DNA from 3 places in the Kitasatospora griseola genome. Region 1 is predicted to be linked to each of the others. Evidence: riboswitches for the same ligand, from Rfam matches in the RefSeq annotation. Region 1 holds a riboswitch; each other region holds the start of a gene.
The links. Region 1 has a riboswitch for cobalamin ahead of ACI1MP_RS04600 (acyl-CoA thioesterase). Riboswitches for the same ligand answer to the same signal wherever they lie in the genome.

Region 1 (5,759 bases):
CATTGGAGAATAGAGGAGAGCCGTGAAGTCCGAGACCAGCGCCGGCGTCGCCGCGCCGCCACCCGCCGAACTCGCTGCCGACCCCGCCGTTCAGCGGCACATCCTGGGCGTGCTGGTCACCTCCCAGATCCTCAGCGGAGCGGGGCTGGCCGCCGGGATCACCGTCGGGGCGCTGCTCGCCCAGGACATGCTGGGCAGCACCGGACTGGCCGGGCTGCCCAGCGCGCTGTTCACCGCCGGCAGCGCGCTCGCCGCGATCGTGGTGAGCCGAATATCCGCCGCCCGCGGCCGCCGCCCCGGACTGGCCGTCGGGTACGCCACCGGCGCCGTCGGCAGCGTCGGCGTGATCGCCGCCGCCGCGCTCGACAGCCCCGTCCTGCTGTTCCTCGCCCTGTTCGTCTACGGCGCAGGCACCGCCACCAACCTGCAGGCCCGCTACGCCGGGGCCGACCTCGCCGCCCCCGGCCACCGGGCCCGGGCGATCTCCACCGTGCTGGTCGCCACCACCCTCGGCGGCGTCCTCGGCCCCAACCTGGCCGCCCCCACCGGCGCCCTCGCGCACGCCGTCCACCTGCCGCGCCTCGCCGGACCGTTCCTGCTGGCCGGTCTGGCCTACGCCGCCGCCGCGGTCGTCCTCGCCACCCGGCTGCACCCCGACCCGCTGCTGCTCGCCCGCGCCGCCGCGGCCCCGACGGAGCAGGCCCCGGCCGACGACCCTGCGGCCGACCCCGCGGCCGCCGCCGCGTCGACCGCCCGCACCCGCAACCGCGTCCTGCTCGGCGCCCAGGTGATGGTGGTCACCCAGGTGGTCATGGTCGGCGTGATGACCATGACGCCCGTCCACATGCACGACGCCGGACAGGGCACCGCCGCATCCGGGCTCGTCATCGCCCTGCACGTCGCCGCGATGTACCTGCCCTCCCCGCTCACCGGACGCCTGGTCGACCGGCACGGTCCGCTCGCCGTCGGCGCCGCCGCCGGACTCACCCTGCTCGCGGCCGGCCTGCTCGCCGCCGCCGCCCCCGCGCACTCCGTCCCGCTGCTCGCCCTCGCGCTCGTCCTGCTCGGCCTCGGCTGGAACTTCGGCCTGGTCTCCGGCACCGCGATCCTCACCGACGCCGTCCCGCTCGCCACCCGCGCCAAGACCCAGGGCGGCGTCGACGTCGCCATCGCCATCGCCGGCGCCACCGGCGGCCTCGCCTCCGGCGCCGTCGTCGACCTGGCGGGCTACCCCGTCCTCGCGCTCGGCGGCGGACTGCTCGCCCTGCTGCTCCTCCCCGCCCTCGCCACCGCGGCCGCCCGGGGCCGGCGATGACGGACCGCCAGGAACCCGCGATCACCTTCGACGGCCGCGGACTGCTCTGCGTCACCCTGCTGCTGCGCCTGCGCGCCGCCATCGCGGACGCCCCCGCCGGCACCCTGGTGCAAGTCCGCGCCACCGACCCCGCCGCCCCGCTCGACCTCCCCGCCTGGTGCCACCTCACCGGCCACCACTACCTGGGCCCCGTCGCCGACGACACCGACGACACCTACGCGCTGCGCCTGACCGCCGACCCGGCCCCGACCCGCGCCGACGCCCCGTGGCACCGCCCGGCGGGCTGACCGCCACCGCCGTCGGGAGCACCTCGAACGGGGATATAGGCTGGTCGGGCAGCGGTTCGCCCCCGTCCGAGCCAGGGCGGGCGCGTCGCAAGAGGGAACCTGGTGCGAGTCCAGGACTGCCTCGCAGCGGTGAGCGGGAACGACCGCCGTCACACGCACTGGGCCCGACCGGCCCGGGAAGCGACGGCCAGTAGACAGGCCCTCCACGGGAGATGCCCGCGAGTCCGAAGACCTGCCGCCGCCCGCAGCGCCCACCGGCGCCGCGGACCGTCCGAGCCGCAACTCGCGAAGGAGAGTTCCCGTGGCAGACCAGACCGTCGTAGCCGTGACGGCCGCCGCCAAGCCCGTCCAGGCGTCCCAGGTCACCCTCGCGCACATCATGAGCGAGCACGACACCAACCTCTACGGCACCATCCACGGCGGCGTGGTGATGAAGCTCATCGACGACGCCGCGGGTGCGGCCGCCGCCCGGCACGCCGAAGGCCCGGCCGTCACCGCCGCGGTGGACAGCATGGCCTTCCTGGCCCCCGTCCGGGCCGGCGACCTGCTCACCGCGCACGCCGAACTCGAACGGGCCGGCCGCACCTCGATGACCGTCCACGTCACCGTCACCGCCGAACGCTGGAACGCCGCCGGCCCCGTCACCCGGGTCGCCACCGGCCGGCTCACCTTCGTCGCCATCGACGCCGAGAGCCGCCCGCGCCCCGTCCCGGCGCTGCTCGCCGCGGAGCCCGCCGAGGTCGCCTGACGCGCCGTCACTGCACTGACGCGAGCGCCGTCACTGCACTGACGCGAGCGCCGTCACCTCCCGTGCCCGGAACGCCGTCCCCACCTGGCGTTCCGGGCACACGGCTGTCCCGATCGCCACGTGATCACTGTCACGCCGGGACGAATCGGGTGATTGCGGACGGCGTGTGATCGACATGTTCCGTTCAAGCTCCGATTACCCCACCATGGCAGCGTGTGCCCGCCTACGCGCGTAGCGCACCCCATGGTTCTCGTGGTCCAAGGAGATTGACAGATGATCAGAACGTGGAAGGCCGCCCGCCCGCTGGCCCTCGCCGCCGCCGCGCTGGTGGCCGCAGCGGGTGCGAGCGCCGTCCCGCAGCACGCCACCGCCGCCACCCCCAAGACCGCCGCCGCGGCCGCCACCGCCACCCCGAAGCGGGTGCTGTTCGACAACACCAAGGCGGAGACCGCGGGCAACGCGGACTGGATCATCTCCACCAGCCAGCCCGACCCGCTGGCGCAGAACGCCAACCCGACCACCGAGACCAGCTGGACCGGCGCCCTCTCGGCCTGGGGCGTGGCCCTGCAGAAGACCGGCAACTACAGCCTGAAGACGCTGCCCGCCGGCAACACCATCACCTACGGCACCGGCGGCGCGCTCGACCTCGCCAACTTCGACGAGTTCGTGATCCCCGAGCCCAACATCCGCCTCAGCGCGGCCGAGAAGACCGCCGTGATGACGTTCGTCCAGAACGGCGGCGGCCTGTTCCTGATCTCCGACCACACCCAGAGCGACCGCAACAACGACGGCTGGGACTCCCCGGCCATCATCAACGACCTGCTGACCAGCAACGGCGTCAACAACAACGACCCGTTCGGTTTCTCCGTCGACCTGCTGAACATCACCACCGACAACCCGCGGGCGATCTCCTCCACCTCCGACCCGGTGATCAACGGGCCGTTCGGCACCGTCACCGGCTCGATCATCCGCAACGGCACCACCTTCACCCTCAAGCCGGCCGACAACCCGAACGTCAAGGGCCTGGTCTACCGCACCGGTTACAGCGGCAACACCGGCGCGGCGTTCGCCACCTCCACCTTCGGCAAGGGCCGGGTGGCGATCTGGGGCGACTCCTCCCCGATCGACGACGGCACCGGCCAGAGCGGCAACACCCTGTACAACGGCTGGAACGACCCGGCCGGCACCGACGCCGCGCTCGCCCTCAACGCCACCGCGTGGCTCGCCCAGGGCAGCGGCTCCACCGGCAACACCGGCTCGGTCACCCTCACCAACCCGGGCGCCCGCACCGCGACCGTCGGCACCGCGACCAGCCTCCAGCTGTCCGCCACCGACACCGCCGGCGGCACCCTCGGCTACGCGGCCACCGGCCTGCCCGCCGGACTGACCGTCAACCCGGCCACCGGCCTGATCAGCGGTACGCCCACCACCGCCGGCACCTCCACGGTGACCGTCACCGCGGCCGACTCCACCGGGCCGTCCGCCACTGCCACCTTCACCTGGACGGTCGCCGCGAGCGGCGGCACCACCTGCACTCCCGCCCAGCTGATCACCAACCCGGGCTTCGAGACCGGCTCCACCTCCGGCTGGACCGAGACCAACAGCGGCGGCGCCAGCACCATCAACAGCAGCACCAGTGAGCCCGCCCACAGCGGCACCTACGACGTCTGGCTGGACGGCTACGGCGCCACCAACACCGACACCCTCGCCCAGACCGTCACCCTGCCGACCGGCTGCTCCAACTACAACCTGAGCTTCTGGCTGCACATCGACAGCGCCTCCTCCACCACCACCGTCTTCGACACCCTCACCGTCGCGGCCAACGGCACCACCCTGGCCACCTACTCCAACGTCAACGCCGCCGCCGGCTACCAGCAGCGCACCTTCAACCTCGCCGCCTACGCCGGCCAGACCGTCACCCTGAAGTTCACCGGCGCCGAGGACTACACCAAGCAGACCTCCTTCGTCCTCGACGACATCACCCTCAACGTCTCCTGACCCCCCACCAGCCCCCCGGGCCGGCCCCACCCGGCCCGGGGCCGGTTCAGCCCGCGCCGCCCAGTCGGACCGCCTCCAGGTACGACGGGTGCCGGTCGCCGAGAGCGGCGGCGAGGGCGGCCAGGACCTCGCCGACCTCCGTCGCGGACCCGGTGGCGAGGGCGGAGAGGTGACGGAGCAGGAGGACGTCGGGGTGGTCGAGGCCCAGGCCGTCCGCCGCGGCGGCGAGGGCGGGCGCGACGAGTGCGGCGACCCGGTCGGGGCGGCCGTCGGCGTGGGCCGTCCGCGCCAGCACGGTGCAGGCCTGGACAGCGGTCGGGCCGCCCGCCGCTCCCTCGGCCAGCGCGGTCGACCACTCCGCCTCGGCGAGCACGGCAGCCTCCGCGGCCCGGCCGTCGGCGCGCAGGGCGTCGGCCAGGCCGACGGCGACCTGCCGCGTGGTGGGGTGGTCGGCGCCGAAAGCCTTCAACGCGTCCAGGTGAGCCTGCCGGGCGTGCCCGACGGCCTCCGCGGTACGTCCGGCCCGGCGGCAGCTGGCCGCCAGGTTGGACCGGGCCCACAACGTCTCCGGATGCCGCGCCCCCAACAGGTGCGCCCGCCGCGCCAGGACGTCCGCCTCCAGTTCGATCGCCTCCTCGGCGAACCCGGCCCGCGAACGGGCCGCGGCGAGGTTGGCGGTCAGCGTCAGCACCTGCGGATCATCGGGCCCCAACGCGGCCAGCCGCACGGCTCGGACGGGCGCCAGCAGCGCGGCGGCATCCGCGAACCGGCCGGCCTGGAAGGTCACCGCCGCGAGGCTCGCCCGCGCGGCCAGGCTGTCGGGGTGCTCGGGCCCGTGCAGCCGCTCGTGGATCTCCAGCAGCTCGCGCTGGAGCGTCAGCGCCTCGTCGGGACGGCCGAGCTTACCCAGGAAGAAGGCGATGTTGGACCGTACGGTGAGGGTCTTCCGCGCCTCGGCGCCGATCCGTGCGGCGAGTTCCGCCGCGACCTCGCGCATCAGCTCCAGCGCGTCGGCGACCCGACCGGCCTCGTCCAGCGCGAGGGCGTACTGCAGCCGGTAGTTCGAACGGTTTGCCGGCTCCATTTCGAGCGCGTCGGCCCGCGCGACCACCGCGGCGAGCTCGGTCAGCGTCTCGGCGGCCTGCCCGGCCGACCCCAGCGCCCGTGCCCGGTGGCAGCGGCTGTCCAGGACGAACCGGTGGTCGGGGCCGTGCAGTTCGGCGGCGAGTTCGGCGTTCAGGCCGTGCAGTTCCGCGGCCGCCGCCCAGTCGCCACGCGCGGACAGACTGTGCGCCAGGTTGTTGCGGGCCAGCCAGGTGTCGGGATGCCCGGGGCCGAGTGCGCGCACCCGCAGGCCCAGGACGTGTCGCTCCAGCTCGACGGCCTCCGGCCGGCGGTCGGCGGCCCACAG
Region 2 (5,759 bases), 2.4 Mb from region 1:
CGCCCTCGCCCAGGCGTCGGGGCTGGGCGCCGTCCCGGTCGGCCTGCCGATCCGCTACGACGAACGGCTGCGCGACCGCGAGCTGGGCGTGCTGGAGATGCTCACCAAGGCCGCTATCGAGCGCGACCACCCCGCCGAGGCCGAGCGCCGCCGGCGGATGGGCGAGCTGTACTACCGGCCGCCCGGCGGCGAGTCCTGGCTGGACGTGGCGCTGCGGGTGCGCGGCCTGCTGCGCGACCTGGGTGAGGAGGAGGCCGGGCGGCCGGTGCTGCTGGTCGCGCACGACTGCACGGTGCTGATGCTGCGTCACGTGCTGGACCGGCTGGGCGAGGAGGAGCTGTTGGCGCTGCCGCCGGTCGCCAACTGCTCGACCAGCGTGTGGCGGGCCCGCGAGGGCCGGCTGCGGCCGTCCGGCTGGAACGAGACCGCGCATCTGTCCTGATGCCCGTCAGGCGGACCGGAGCCCGGCGGTCCGCACCGGGCCGCCGTGGCCGCCGAAGGCCCGCCGGTAGGCCTGCGGGGTGGTGCCGAGGCGGCGGCCGAAGTGGTGCCGCAGGGTGGCGGCGTTGCCGAAGCCGCAGCGGGCGGCGACCGCGTCCACGCTCTCGTCGGTGGACTCCAGCAGGCGCTGCGCGAACAGCACCCGCTGGCCGGTCAGCCAGCGGTGCGGGGTGGTGCCGGTCTCCTGCTGGAAGCGCCGGGCGAAGGTGCGCGGGGACATGTGGGCGTGCCGGGCGAGGTCGTCCACGCTGGTCTCCCGGTCGAGGTGGCGGCGCATCCACTCCAGCGTGCCGGCCAGCGAGTCGCCGTCGCCCTCGGGCAGCGGGCGGCTGATGAACTGGGCCTGCCCGCCGTCCCGGTGCGGGGCGACCACCATCCGGCGGGCGATCTCCCGGGCCACCTCGGCGCCCTGCACCTTGCGGACCAGGTGCAGGCAGGCGTCGATGCCGGCCGCGGTGCCGGCCGAGGTGATCACCGGGTCGTCGTCCACGTACAGCACGTCGGGCTCGACGGTGGTCAGCGGGAAGCGCTCGGCCATCAGCTCGGCGTGCCGCCAGTGGGTGGTGCTGCGGCGGCCGTCGAGCAGGCCGGCGGCGCCGAGCAGGAAGCTGCCGGAGCAGATCGACAGCAGGTACGCGCCGCGCGCGTGGGCGGCCCGCAGCGCCTCGCACAGCGCCTCGGGGTAGTGCTCGCGGATGCCGGTGGCGGTGGCGATCACCAGGTCCGCCTCGGCGAGCCGCTCCGGGCCGTACGGGACGTGGACGTCGAAGCCGGCGTGGGTGCGCATCGGGCCGGGCCGGTCGGCGACCAGGCCGAACTCGTACACCGGCAGGCCGGTGTCGCTGCGGTCCAGGCCGAACACCTCGCAGGCCACCCCCAGCTCGAAGGGGTGGATCTCCTCCAGCACGATCACCGCGACGTTCTTCAGCATCCGCCCAGCATGGCAGTGGCAGGATTTCGCGGCAACGGTGCGTTCCTGCCACCCGTGGCGGGCGGCCGGCGCGCGGAGAGTGGGGCCATGACCTCTGCGCTCGCCCTGCTGGGCCTCCTCGCCGGCTTCGGACTCCTCGGCGTCCTGGTCGGCCGGGACCTGGACCGCAACGCCCGGCACGGCCGGGACGACCGGCCCCGGCCGACCGGCCGGCCCTTCGACCCGGACCTGGCCGACCCGCGCCGGACGCGGTCCGGCACACTGTCCGGATGCACTCCCCGATCGTCCGCCGCGCCCTCGACCACGACCTCGCCGGAGCCGGGGAGGTCAGCGTCGAAGCCTTCGTCGGCGACGGCCACACCCGTCCCGACTCCGGCTACGTCGAGCTCCTCCGGGACACCGGGCGCCGCAACCGGGAGGCCGAGCTGCTGGTCGCCGTCGACGGCGACGGGACGGTCCTCGGCTGCGTGACGTTCGCCGCAGGCGGCACCCCCTGGGCGGACATCGCGCTCCCGGACGAGGGCGAGATCCGGATGCTGGCGGTCGGCGCGGCCGCCCGCGGGCGCGGCGTCGGACGGGCGCTGGTGGGCGCGGCGATCGACCGCAGCCGGGAACTCGGACTGGCCGGGATGGCGTTCTCCACCCGGCCGGAGATGACCGCGGCGCACCGGATCTACGATGCTCTGGGCTTCCTCCGCACCCCCGAACGGGACTGGGAGGCGGCCCCCGGCATGGATCTGATGGTCTACACGATGCGGTTCTGAGGCCCCTCGGGCGCGGTTTCCGTTGTCTACGCGCGGCACCACGACGCGACACGCGCTACTACATCTGGTGCCGCCAGCTCCAGCCGCCACAACATGTATGCTCGACCTCGCTGTCGAAGCAGGGGAACCCGGTGAAAGTCCGGGACTGCCCCGCAACGGTGAGCGGGCTGTAGCGACGCCCGCACAGTCCGAGGACCTGCCGACGGTGTGCGACACGGCATCCCCGCAGACGCCATGCAGCACTGTTTTGCCGTCCGGCCTCGCGGGCGGGCCGGGGGTGGGTCTTTCGCGCGCCGTTCGATCGTTGTCGGCGTGCCGTCCTCCCCTGCCGCACGCGTGCCGTCGGACACCTCGATCCACGTCCGTCGCCGCCACAGGAGAGAGTGCGCCTTGACCGTCGCCGCCTCAGTCACCCTGCCGTCCCAGGGATCCGCCGACGCCTTCACCGACCCCGGTGCGGCGCTGCTTCGGCTGCTCACCGACCGCAGCACCGACCTCCCCCAGGTGGACCCCGGCCACGTCGCCGCCGCCGCGCTGCGCGGCCGCCACGCCGGCTCGGACTTCGCCGAGCTGCGCGGGCTGGCCGTGGAGGCCGCCGCGTCGATGATCGCCGAGGACCCGCAGTACTCGAAGCTGGCCGCCCGCCTGCTGGCCATGGAGATCGCCGACGAGGCCGCCACCCAGGGCGTCACCTCGTTCTCCGCCTCGATCGCCGTCGGCCACGCCGAGGGCCTGATCGGCGACGCCACCGCCGAGTTCGTGGCCGCGCACACCGCGCTGTTCGACTCGCTGATCGACGCCGCCGGCGACGACCGCTTCGAGTACTTCGGCCTGCGCACCGTGCAGTCCCGCTACCTGCTGCGCCACCCGATCACCCGCAAGGTGGTCGAGACCCCGCAGCACTTCCTGCTGCGCGTGGCGGCGGGCCTGGCGGTCGGCACCTCCGAGCAGTCGGTGCTGGAGGTGGCCGAGCTGTACAAGCTGATGAGCCGCCTGGAGTACCTGACCAGCTCCCCGACGCTGTTCAACTCCGGCACCCGGCACCCGCAGATGTCCTCCTGCTACCTGCTGGACTCGCCGCTGGACAACCTGGACTCGATCTACAACCGGTACGCGCAGATCGCCCGGCTGTCCAAGCACGCCGGCGGCATCGGCCTGTCCTACTCGCGGATCCGCTCCCGCGGCTCGCTGATCCGCGGCACCAACGGCAAGTCGAACGGCATCGTCCCGTTCCTGCGCACCCTGGACTCCTCCGTGGCGGCGGTCAACCAGGGCGGACGGCGCAAGGGCGCGGCCTGCGTGTACCTGGAGACCTGGCACGCCGACATCGAGGAGTTCCTGGAGCTCCGCGACAACACCGGCGAAGAGGCCCGGCGCACCCACAACCTGAACCTGGCGCACTGGATCCCGGACGAGTTCATGCGCCGCGTGAACGCCGACCAGGACTGGTCGCTGTTCTCCCCGGCGGACGTGCCCGAGCTGGTCGACCTGTGGGGCGCCGACTTCGACGAGGCCTACCGCAAGGCCGAGCTGGCCGGCAAGGCCGTGCGCACCATCCCCGCGCAGACCCTGTACGCCCGGATGATGCGCACCCTGGCGCAGACCGGCAACGGCTGGATGACCTTCAAGGACGCTTCCAACCGGGCCGCCAACCAGACCGCGCTGCCGGGCCGCACGGTGCACTCCTCGAACCTGTGCACCGAGATCCTGGAGGTCACCGACGACTCCGAGACCGCGGTCTGCAACCTGGGCTCGGTCAACCTGGGCGCGCACGTCGCCCCGGGCGCCACGGCCGACGACCTGATCAACGCCATGGACTGGGACCGCCTGGACGCCACCGTGCGCACCGCGGTGACCTTCCTCGACCGCGTGATCGACATCAACTTCTACCCGACCACCGAGGCCGGGACGTCCAACTCCCGCTGGCGCCCGGTGGGCCTTGGCGTGATGGGCCTGCAGGACGTCTTCTTCAAGCTGCGGCTGGACTTCGACTCCGCCGAGGCGAAGCAGCTGTCCACGCTGATCTCCGAGCGCATCATGCTCACCGCGTACGAGCGCTCCGCGGACCTGGCCGAGCAGTTCGGCCGCCACGAGGCGTACGGCGAGACCCGCGCGGCCCGCGGCCAGCTGCACATCGACCACTTCGGCTCGGCGGCCCCGCAGTGGACCGGCCGCTGGGAGGCGCTGCGGGCCCGGATCGCCGTCACCGGCCTGCGCAACTCGCTGCTGCTGGCGATCGCCCCGACCGCGACCATCGCCTCCATCGCCGGCGTCTACGAGTGCATCGAGCCGCAGGTGTCCAACCTGTTCAAGCGCGAGACGCTGTCCGGCGAGTTCCTCCAGGTCAACCCGTACCTGGTGCGCGAGCTGAAGGAGCTCGGCGTCTGGGACCAGCAGACCCGGGACGAGCTGCGCGAGGCCAACGGCTCCGTGCAGGACTTCAAGTGGCTGCCGGAGAACGTCCGTTCGCTGTACCGCACGGCGTGGGAGCTGCCGCAGCGCGCGCTGATCGACCTGGCCGCCGCCCGGCAGCCGTACATCGACCAGAGCCAGTCGCTGAACCTGTTCATGGCGGCGCCGACCATCGGCAAGCTGTCCTCGATGTACGCGTACGCGTGGAAGGTCGGTCTGAAGACCACCTACTACCTGCGTTCCCGTCCCGCGACCCGGATCGCCCAGGCCGCGTCGGGCGCCGCCCGCACCGCCGCGCCCGTGCCGGTGCAGACCCCGACCCTCAGCCAGGCCGAGCAGGACGCCATCGCCTGCTCCCTGGAGAACCCCGAGTCCTGCGAGGCGTGCCAGTAATGAGCTCCGAAGACCAGAAGAAGATGCTGCTCGACCCGGGCTTCGAGCTGACGCTGCGTCCGATGCGCTACCCGTCGTTCTACGACCGGTACCGGGACGCGATCAAGAACACCTGGACGGTCGAGGAGGTGGACCTGCACTCCGACGTCGCCGACCTCGCCAAGCTCTCCGAGGGCGAGCGGCACATGATCGGCCGGCTGGTCGCGTTCTTCGCCACCGGTGACTCGATCGTGTCGAACAACGTGGTGCTGAGCCTCTACAAGCACATCAACTCGCCGGAGGCGCGGCTCTACCTGTCGCGGCAGCTGTTCGAGGAGGCCGTGCACGTCCAGTTCTACCTGACGCTGCTGGACACCTACCTGCCCGACCCGGAGGACCGCAACGCGGCCTTCGCCGCGGTGGAGAACATCCCCTCCATCGCGCAGAAGGCGCAGTTCTGCTTCAAGTACATGAACGCGGTCGACCACATCGACTCGCTGCAGAGCAAGGAGGACCGGCGGGCCTTCCTGCTGAACCTGATCTGCTTCGCGGCGTGCGTCGAGGGCCTGTTCTTCTACGGCGCGTTCGCCTACGTGTACTGGTTCCGCAGCCGCGGCCTGCTGCACGGCCTGGCGACCGGCACCAACTGGGTGTTCCGCGACGAGTCGATGCACATGGACTTCGCGTTCTCGGTGGTCGACACCGTCCGCGAGGAGGAGCCCGACCTCTTCGACGACAAGATGGCCCAGCAGGTCACCGAGATGCTGGAGGAGGCCGTC
Region 3 (5,759 bases), 5.8 Mb from region 1:
GAGAATGGGGGTGTTGGACGGGAACGGATGAGGAGTTGACGCGGGTGCCCGAGGGGCATGTGGTGCATCGGTTGGCGGGGCTGAACGGGGAGCTGTTCGGGGGGCGGGTGGTGGGGGTTTCTTCGCCGCAGGGGCGCTTCGCGGAGGGGGCGGCGCTGTTGGACGGGCGGGTGTTGGATGTCGCGGAGGCGCACGGGAAGCATCTGTTCCTGGGGTTCGGGGACGACTGGCTGCACGTGCACCTGGGGTTGTACGGGAAGTACGAGTTCGGGGTGGGGGAGGCGCCGGCGCCGGTCGGGCAGGTGCGGTTGCGGATGGTGAACGAGGGCGGGTTCGCGGATCTGCGGGGGCCGACGGCGTGCGAGGTGATCACGCCGGGGGAGAAGGCGGCGTTGCACCGGCGGCTCGGGCCGGATCCGTTGCGGGCGGGGGAGCTCGGGGACGCGGCGTGGGAGCGGATTTCCCGGAGCGGGACGTCGGTGGCCGCGTTGTTGATGGACCAGAAGGTGCTGGCGGGTGTCGGCAACGTGTACCGCGCGGAGGTGCTGTTCCGGTTGGGGATCAGTCCGCACCGGGCGGGGCGGGAGCTGCGCCGGGCGGAGTGGGACGCGATCTGGTCGGAGCTGGTGGCGCTGATGCGGGAGGGTGTCGCGGCGGGGCGGATCGACACCGTCCGGCCTGAGCACACGCCGGAGGCGATGGGGCGGCCGCCGCGGGTGGACGACCACGGTGGTGAGGTGTACGTGTACCGGCGGCAGGACCAGCCGTGTCTGGTCTGTGGGACGCCGGTGCGGACGGAGGAATTGGCGGCCCGGAACCTGTTCTGGTGCCCCCGCTGCCAGCAGTCCTGACGCTCCGTCACCAAATCGGGCCGCGGGGGAAGCCTTGACGGAAGGTTGACCGCTCCTTGGGCGAGGGCTCCGGGGCCCGCTCCTATTGTCGGGTTCATGTCCGCACAACCGTTCCGGGGCCCCCGTCCGACTCCGGCCCTTCCGGTCCTGCCGTACCGCAAACCCACCAAGGGTCGTGATTACTGGGTGCTGGACGACGTGCTGCCGGACCCGGACGCGGTGCGCGCCCGGCACCTGGCCCGTACCGACTGGGACGAGGGGTATCCGCACAAGCCGGAGTCCTGGCCTGGGCTGCGGGGGATGCCGGGCCTGGAGCCGGACGAGTTGGCGTACGTCGAGAAGCTGGTGCGGGAGACCGTCGGGGTGCCCAGGGTGTGGGCGCTGAGCGAGGCCGAGGGCGGCACCTTCAACCACAACTGCGTGCAGGTGGTGGGGGAGGGGGAGTGCGAGCCGCGTCCGCACACCGATTCGCGTTCGCTGTGCCGCTACGCGGCGGTGCTGTACCTCAACCCGAACGTGCCGAAGCGGTGCGGGACCAGTTTCTACCGGCAGAGCCTGCCGGGCGGCCGGCTCGGCGGGAACACGGTGGTCGCCCCGCACAACAACCTGGTGGACGCGCTCGGCACCCGTTTCGTCCCGCCGGACTCGTTCACCGAGGATCTGGCCGTCCCGCACCGCTACAACCGGCTGCTGCTGTACACCGCCAACCTGATGCACACCGCGACCGAGTACTACGGCACCACACTGGACGAGAAGCGGATGACCTGCGTGTTCTTCTGGATGGCCTGACCCGCCGTCACCTCGCGGGGCGGGGTGATCTGCGACACCTCCGGAGGGGTCCGCTCTTGCCGCTGCACCCGGGACGGTTCTACGGTGGACGGGCCGTGGTGTTCGGGAAGCCGGTGCACTGTGCTCGTCACAGGAGTCCGGAGCGGCCCTCGCCACTGTGATCGGGGAGTCGTCGGCTCCCACCTCGTGCCACTGGCCGTTCGCGGCCGGGAAGGCCGGGCGCCGACGCCGAACACCCCGTCAGCCAGGAGACCGGCCACGGCATCTCACGAAGTGATCCACGAGGTGCTGGAGCGTGATGCGCGGATGACCGCGTCCGATTCGACCATGCCCGGAAACGTCCCGGGCTCCCCTGTTCCTGCTTTCCGCTGGCGCCGCGAGGACACCTGGCGCACCGCCGGCCTGATGGCGGTGATCCTGGCCCTGCACGTGGCGGCGTTCGGGACGCTGCTGTTCCTGGTGGTGCCGGAGAAGTACCAGGTGGGTACCCAGGTGTTCGGCGTGGGCCTGGGCATCACCGCCTACACCCTGGGCATGCGGCACGCCTTCGACGCCGACCACATCGCGGTGATCGACAACACCACTCGCAAGCTGATGGCGGACGGCCGCCGGCCGGTCTCGGTGGGCTTCTGGTTCGCGCTCGGGCACTCCTCGATGGTGGTGCTGATGGCCGCGCTGGTGGCCGGCGGGGCCGCGCTGGCGGGCACGCTGATGGACGAGGGTTCGACGACCCATCAGGTGCTGGGCACCATCGGCACCACCGCCTCGGGGGCGTTCCTGTACCTGATCGCGGCGCTCAACCTGGTGGCCCTGCTGGGCATCCTGCGGGTGTTCCGGGCGATGCGGGCCGGCCAGTACGACGAGGCCGAGCTGGAGAAGCACCTGGATTCCCGGGGTTTCCTGGCCCGAGTGCTGAGCCGGGCGACCCGGTCGATCACCCGGCCCGGCCAGATGTTCCCGGTGGGCATGGTGCTGGGCCTGGGCTTCGACACCGCCACCGAGGTCACCCTGATGGTGATGGCGGGCTCGGGCGCGGCGTCCGGCCTGCCCTGGTACGCGATCGTCTGCCTGCCGCTGCTGTTCGCGGCCGGGATGAGCCTGTTCGACACCCTCGACGGCACGTTCATGAACTTCGCCTACCAGTGGGCGTTCTCCAACCCGGTTCGCAAGGTGTACTACAACCTGACCATCACGGGTCTGTCGATCGCGGTGGCCTTCGTGATCGGCACCATCGAGCTGGTCGCGGTGCTGCACGACAAGTTCGGCCTGGACGATCCGGTGTCCGACTGGATCGCCGGACTCAGCCTGGACAACGTGGGCTTCGTGATCGTCGGCCTGTTCGTGGTGGTGTGGGCGGCGGCGATCGGCTACTGGCGGATCGCCCGACGGTCCAAGGCGTTCGCCGGGGCGGGGGTCTGAGCCCGCGTGGCCTGACGGAACGTCAACCTGCGGCCAGGATCAGCGTTCCGGCGACCGCCAGTCCGGCGCCGACCACCTGGACCCGCAGCAGCCGTTCCTTGAGCAGGCCGCGCGCCATCAGCGCCGTCACCACGGGGTAGAGCGAGGCCAGCACCGCCGCCACCGCGACCGAGCCCAGGTGGGTGGCGGCGGCGTACAGGCCGTTCGCGGCGACGTCGGCGACGCCGACGGCGGTCAGCGAGGGCAACGAGCGGGCCGCGCCGCGCAGTTCGAGCGGCTCCCGGCGGGCGGCGGCGGCCAGCATGCCGATGCCGACCACCGCGTTGGTCAGTCGTTGCACGCACAGCGTCAGCAGCAGTCCGCCGCCGGTGCTGGCGTAGCCGATCAGGGCGAGCACCGCGCCGAACGCGAACGCGGCGGAGAGGGTGAGGACGAGCACCTGGCGGCTCACGGCCGGTCCGCCGCGCTGCGGGCCGCCCGCCAGCGCGACCCCGGCGATCGCCACCAGGATCCCCAGCCCCTGGACGACGCCCGGCCGCTCGCCGAGGAACAGGCCGACCCCGATCGGCACCAGCACGCCGACGGTGGCCAGCGGCGAGACCACGCCCATCGGTCCGAGGGCGAGGGCCCGGTAGAACGCGAGCAGGGCGAACGGCCCGAGCACGCCGGCCGCGACGGCGTACCAGAGCGCGGGACCGGCGTCCGCCCAGCCGCCGGTGGCGGTGACGGCCACCGCGAGGACCAGGGCGGCCGCGGTCTGCGAGAGCACCACGACGCCGAGCGCGGGCAGTCGGCGGGTGATCGTGCCGCCGCCGTAGTCGGCGACGCCCCAGAGCAGGCTGGCGAGCAGGGCGAGAGCGGCGCTCATGAGGCCGGGAGCGCGTCGGGTCGGGGCAGCATGGTGGACTCCGCAGTACAGTCGGTGGACCTGTCGTGCGGTCGCAGCATAGTTCACCCCCCTGAACCGACCCAACCAATATATTGGACTCAAGCGTGCCGGAACCCGATCTCGTCACCCAGGCCCTCGCCCGCAACCTCAAGCGGCTGCGCACCGAACGCGGCCACACCCTGGACGCCCTCGCGGCCCGCTCCGGCGTCAGCCGCGGCATGGTGGTCCAGATCGAGCAGGCCCGCACCAACCCCAGCGTCGGCACCGTGGTCCGCCTCGCCGACGCCCTCGGCGTCTCGATCGCCCGACTGCTCGACTACGACGAGACCTCGGTGGTGCGGATCGTCCCCGCCGAGGAGGCCGTGCGGCTGTGGAGCGGCCCGGACGGCGGCAGCGGCGTCCTGCTGAACGGCATCGAGGCCCCCGGTCCGCTGGAGCTGTGGAACTGGCACCTGCGCCCCGGCGAGACCCACGCCTCCGACCCGCACCCGGCCGGCACCGTCGAGATCGCCCGGATCGACGAGGGCGAACTCACCCTGGTGCTCGACGGCCGCGCCCACCGCATCCCGGCCGGCTCCACCGCCTCCTACGAGGCCGGCACCGCCCACAGCTACCGCAATGAGGGCGACGTCGACTGCCGCCTCACCCTGGTGGTCTCCGTCCCCCCGCCGACCGGCAAATGAGCCCGGCCGGCAAATGAGCCCGGCCGGTACGTGAGCAGCCCGATCGGGGCATGGGCAGCCCGGTCGGGGCATGGGTGGGGGCCCCGGGAGACTCCCGGGGCCCCTCACCGGCTGTCGGTCAGAGGCCGTACCTGCGGCGGTACAGCTCCACCCGGCCCGCAGTGTCCAGCAGGCGGGCCTTGCCGGTGTAGAACGGGTGGCTCGCGGAGGACGTCTCGACGTCCACCACCGGGTACGTCCGCCCGTCCGTCCACTCGACCGTCCGACCGCTCGACGCGGTGGAGCGGGTCAGGAACGACAGGCCGCCCGTCTTGTCCCGGAACACCACCGGACGGTACTCGGGGTGCACTCCCTGCTTCATCTGCTCCTCCTTCTGCAAGCCCTCGAACTGCTCAATTCCGTTGAACGTCAACGGGTTTCGCGGAACTCCACGTGCCGCCCGGCCACCGGGTCGAACTTCCGCAGCACGATCCGGTCCGGGTTGGTCCGGCGGTTCTTGCGGGTCACGTAGCTGAAGCCCGTGCCCGCCGTGGACCGGAGCGTGATCACCGGTCGCAGCTCGCTGCGCGCCATCTCGAACCTCCCAATCCCGGCAACGATTGCCGTTTTCATGTGGCCACAACACGGCCCCGCCCCTCGGCATTCCCGCCCACCGATCGGGCCCGTCCCGACGGGCGGCCCCCCGGACCCGTTCGTAGGCTCGGAGACATGTCCGACGCGCACGCCGCCCGACGCGAACGCCTCCGCGAGTACTGCAGCGCCTCCGGGGCCGACGCCGCGCTGATCACGCGCGCCGCGAACGTCCGCTACCTCACCGGCTGCCCGCCGTGCGGCGCCGCGCTGCTGCTCACCCGCGAGCGGGCGGTGCTCGCGCTGCCGGAGGACGTGCCGCCCGAGGAGGCGGTGGAGCGGGAGGTGGACGAGGAGGTCACCCGGCTGCCGGTGCCCGCCGAGACGGACGCCGCGGTCGCCGCCGCCGAGGCCGCGGCCCGGCTGCGGGTTGCGGACCTCGCCGTCGAGGAGCACGACCTGACGGTCGACCGGCACCGCGCCGTCGGCCGGCTGGCCGCGCCGGCCCGGCTGCTCGACCTGGACCGGGCGGTGGAGCGGCTGCGGGTGGTCAAGGAC

Region 2: another riboswitch for cobalamin. It lies ahead of ACI1MP_RS15025 (ribonucleoside-diphosphate reductase subunit alpha); the one in region 1 lies ahead of ACI1MP_RS04600 (acyl-CoA thioesterase).
Region 3: another riboswitch for cobalamin. It lies ahead of ACI1MP_RS30710 (HoxN/HupN/NixA family nickel/cobalt transporter); the one in region 1 lies ahead of ACI1MP_RS04600 (acyl-CoA thioesterase).

The regions. Positions count from the first base shown of each region.
Region 1 covers NZ_CP173360.1:928,596-934,354, reverse strand. The annotation lists gene ACI1MP_RS04610 (MFS transporter) at 23-1,315, shown strand; gene ACI1MP_RS04605 (sulfurtransferase TusA family protein) at 1,312-1,602, shown strand; cobalamin riboswitch at 1,692-1,836, shown strand; gene ACI1MP_RS04600 (acyl-CoA thioesterase) at 1,904-2,350, shown strand; gene ACI1MP_RS04595 (putative Ig domain-containing protein) at 2,624-4,348, shown strand; gene ACI1MP_RS04590 (tetratricopeptide repeat protein) at 4,395-5,759, opposite strand, start outside.
Region 2 covers NZ_CP173360.1:3,365,344-3,371,102, forward strand. The annotation lists gene ACI1MP_RS15010 (histidine phosphatase family protein) at 1-442, shown strand, start outside; gene ACI1MP_RS15015 (helix-turn-helix domain-containing protein) at 449-1,432, opposite strand; gene ACI1MP_RS15020 (GNAT family N-acetyltransferase) at 1,702-2,196, shown strand; cobalamin riboswitch at 2,277-2,415, shown strand; gene ACI1MP_RS15025 (ribonucleoside-diphosphate reductase subunit alpha) at 2,587-5,001, shown strand; gene ACI1MP_RS15030 (ribonucleotide-diphosphate reductase subunit beta) at 5,001-5,759, shown strand, end outside.
Region 3 covers NZ_CP173360.1:6,769,858-6,775,616, forward strand. The annotation lists gene ACI1MP_RS30700 (Fpg/Nei family DNA glycosylase) at 45-851, shown strand; gene ACI1MP_RS30705 (DUF6445 family protein) at 948-1,640, shown strand; cobalamin riboswitch at 1,720-1,916, shown strand; gene ACI1MP_RS30710 (HoxN/HupN/NixA family nickel/cobalt transporter) at 1,968-3,059, shown strand; gene ACI1MP_RS30715 (EamA family transporter) at 3,082-3,927, opposite strand; gene ACI1MP_RS30720 (XRE family transcriptional regulator) at 4,053-4,631, shown strand; gene ACI1MP_RS30725 (type B 50S ribosomal protein L31) at 4,750-4,992, opposite strand; gene rpmG (50S ribosomal protein L33) at 5,040-5,204, opposite strand; gene ACI1MP_RS30735 (aminopeptidase P family protein) at 5,340-5,759, shown strand, end outside.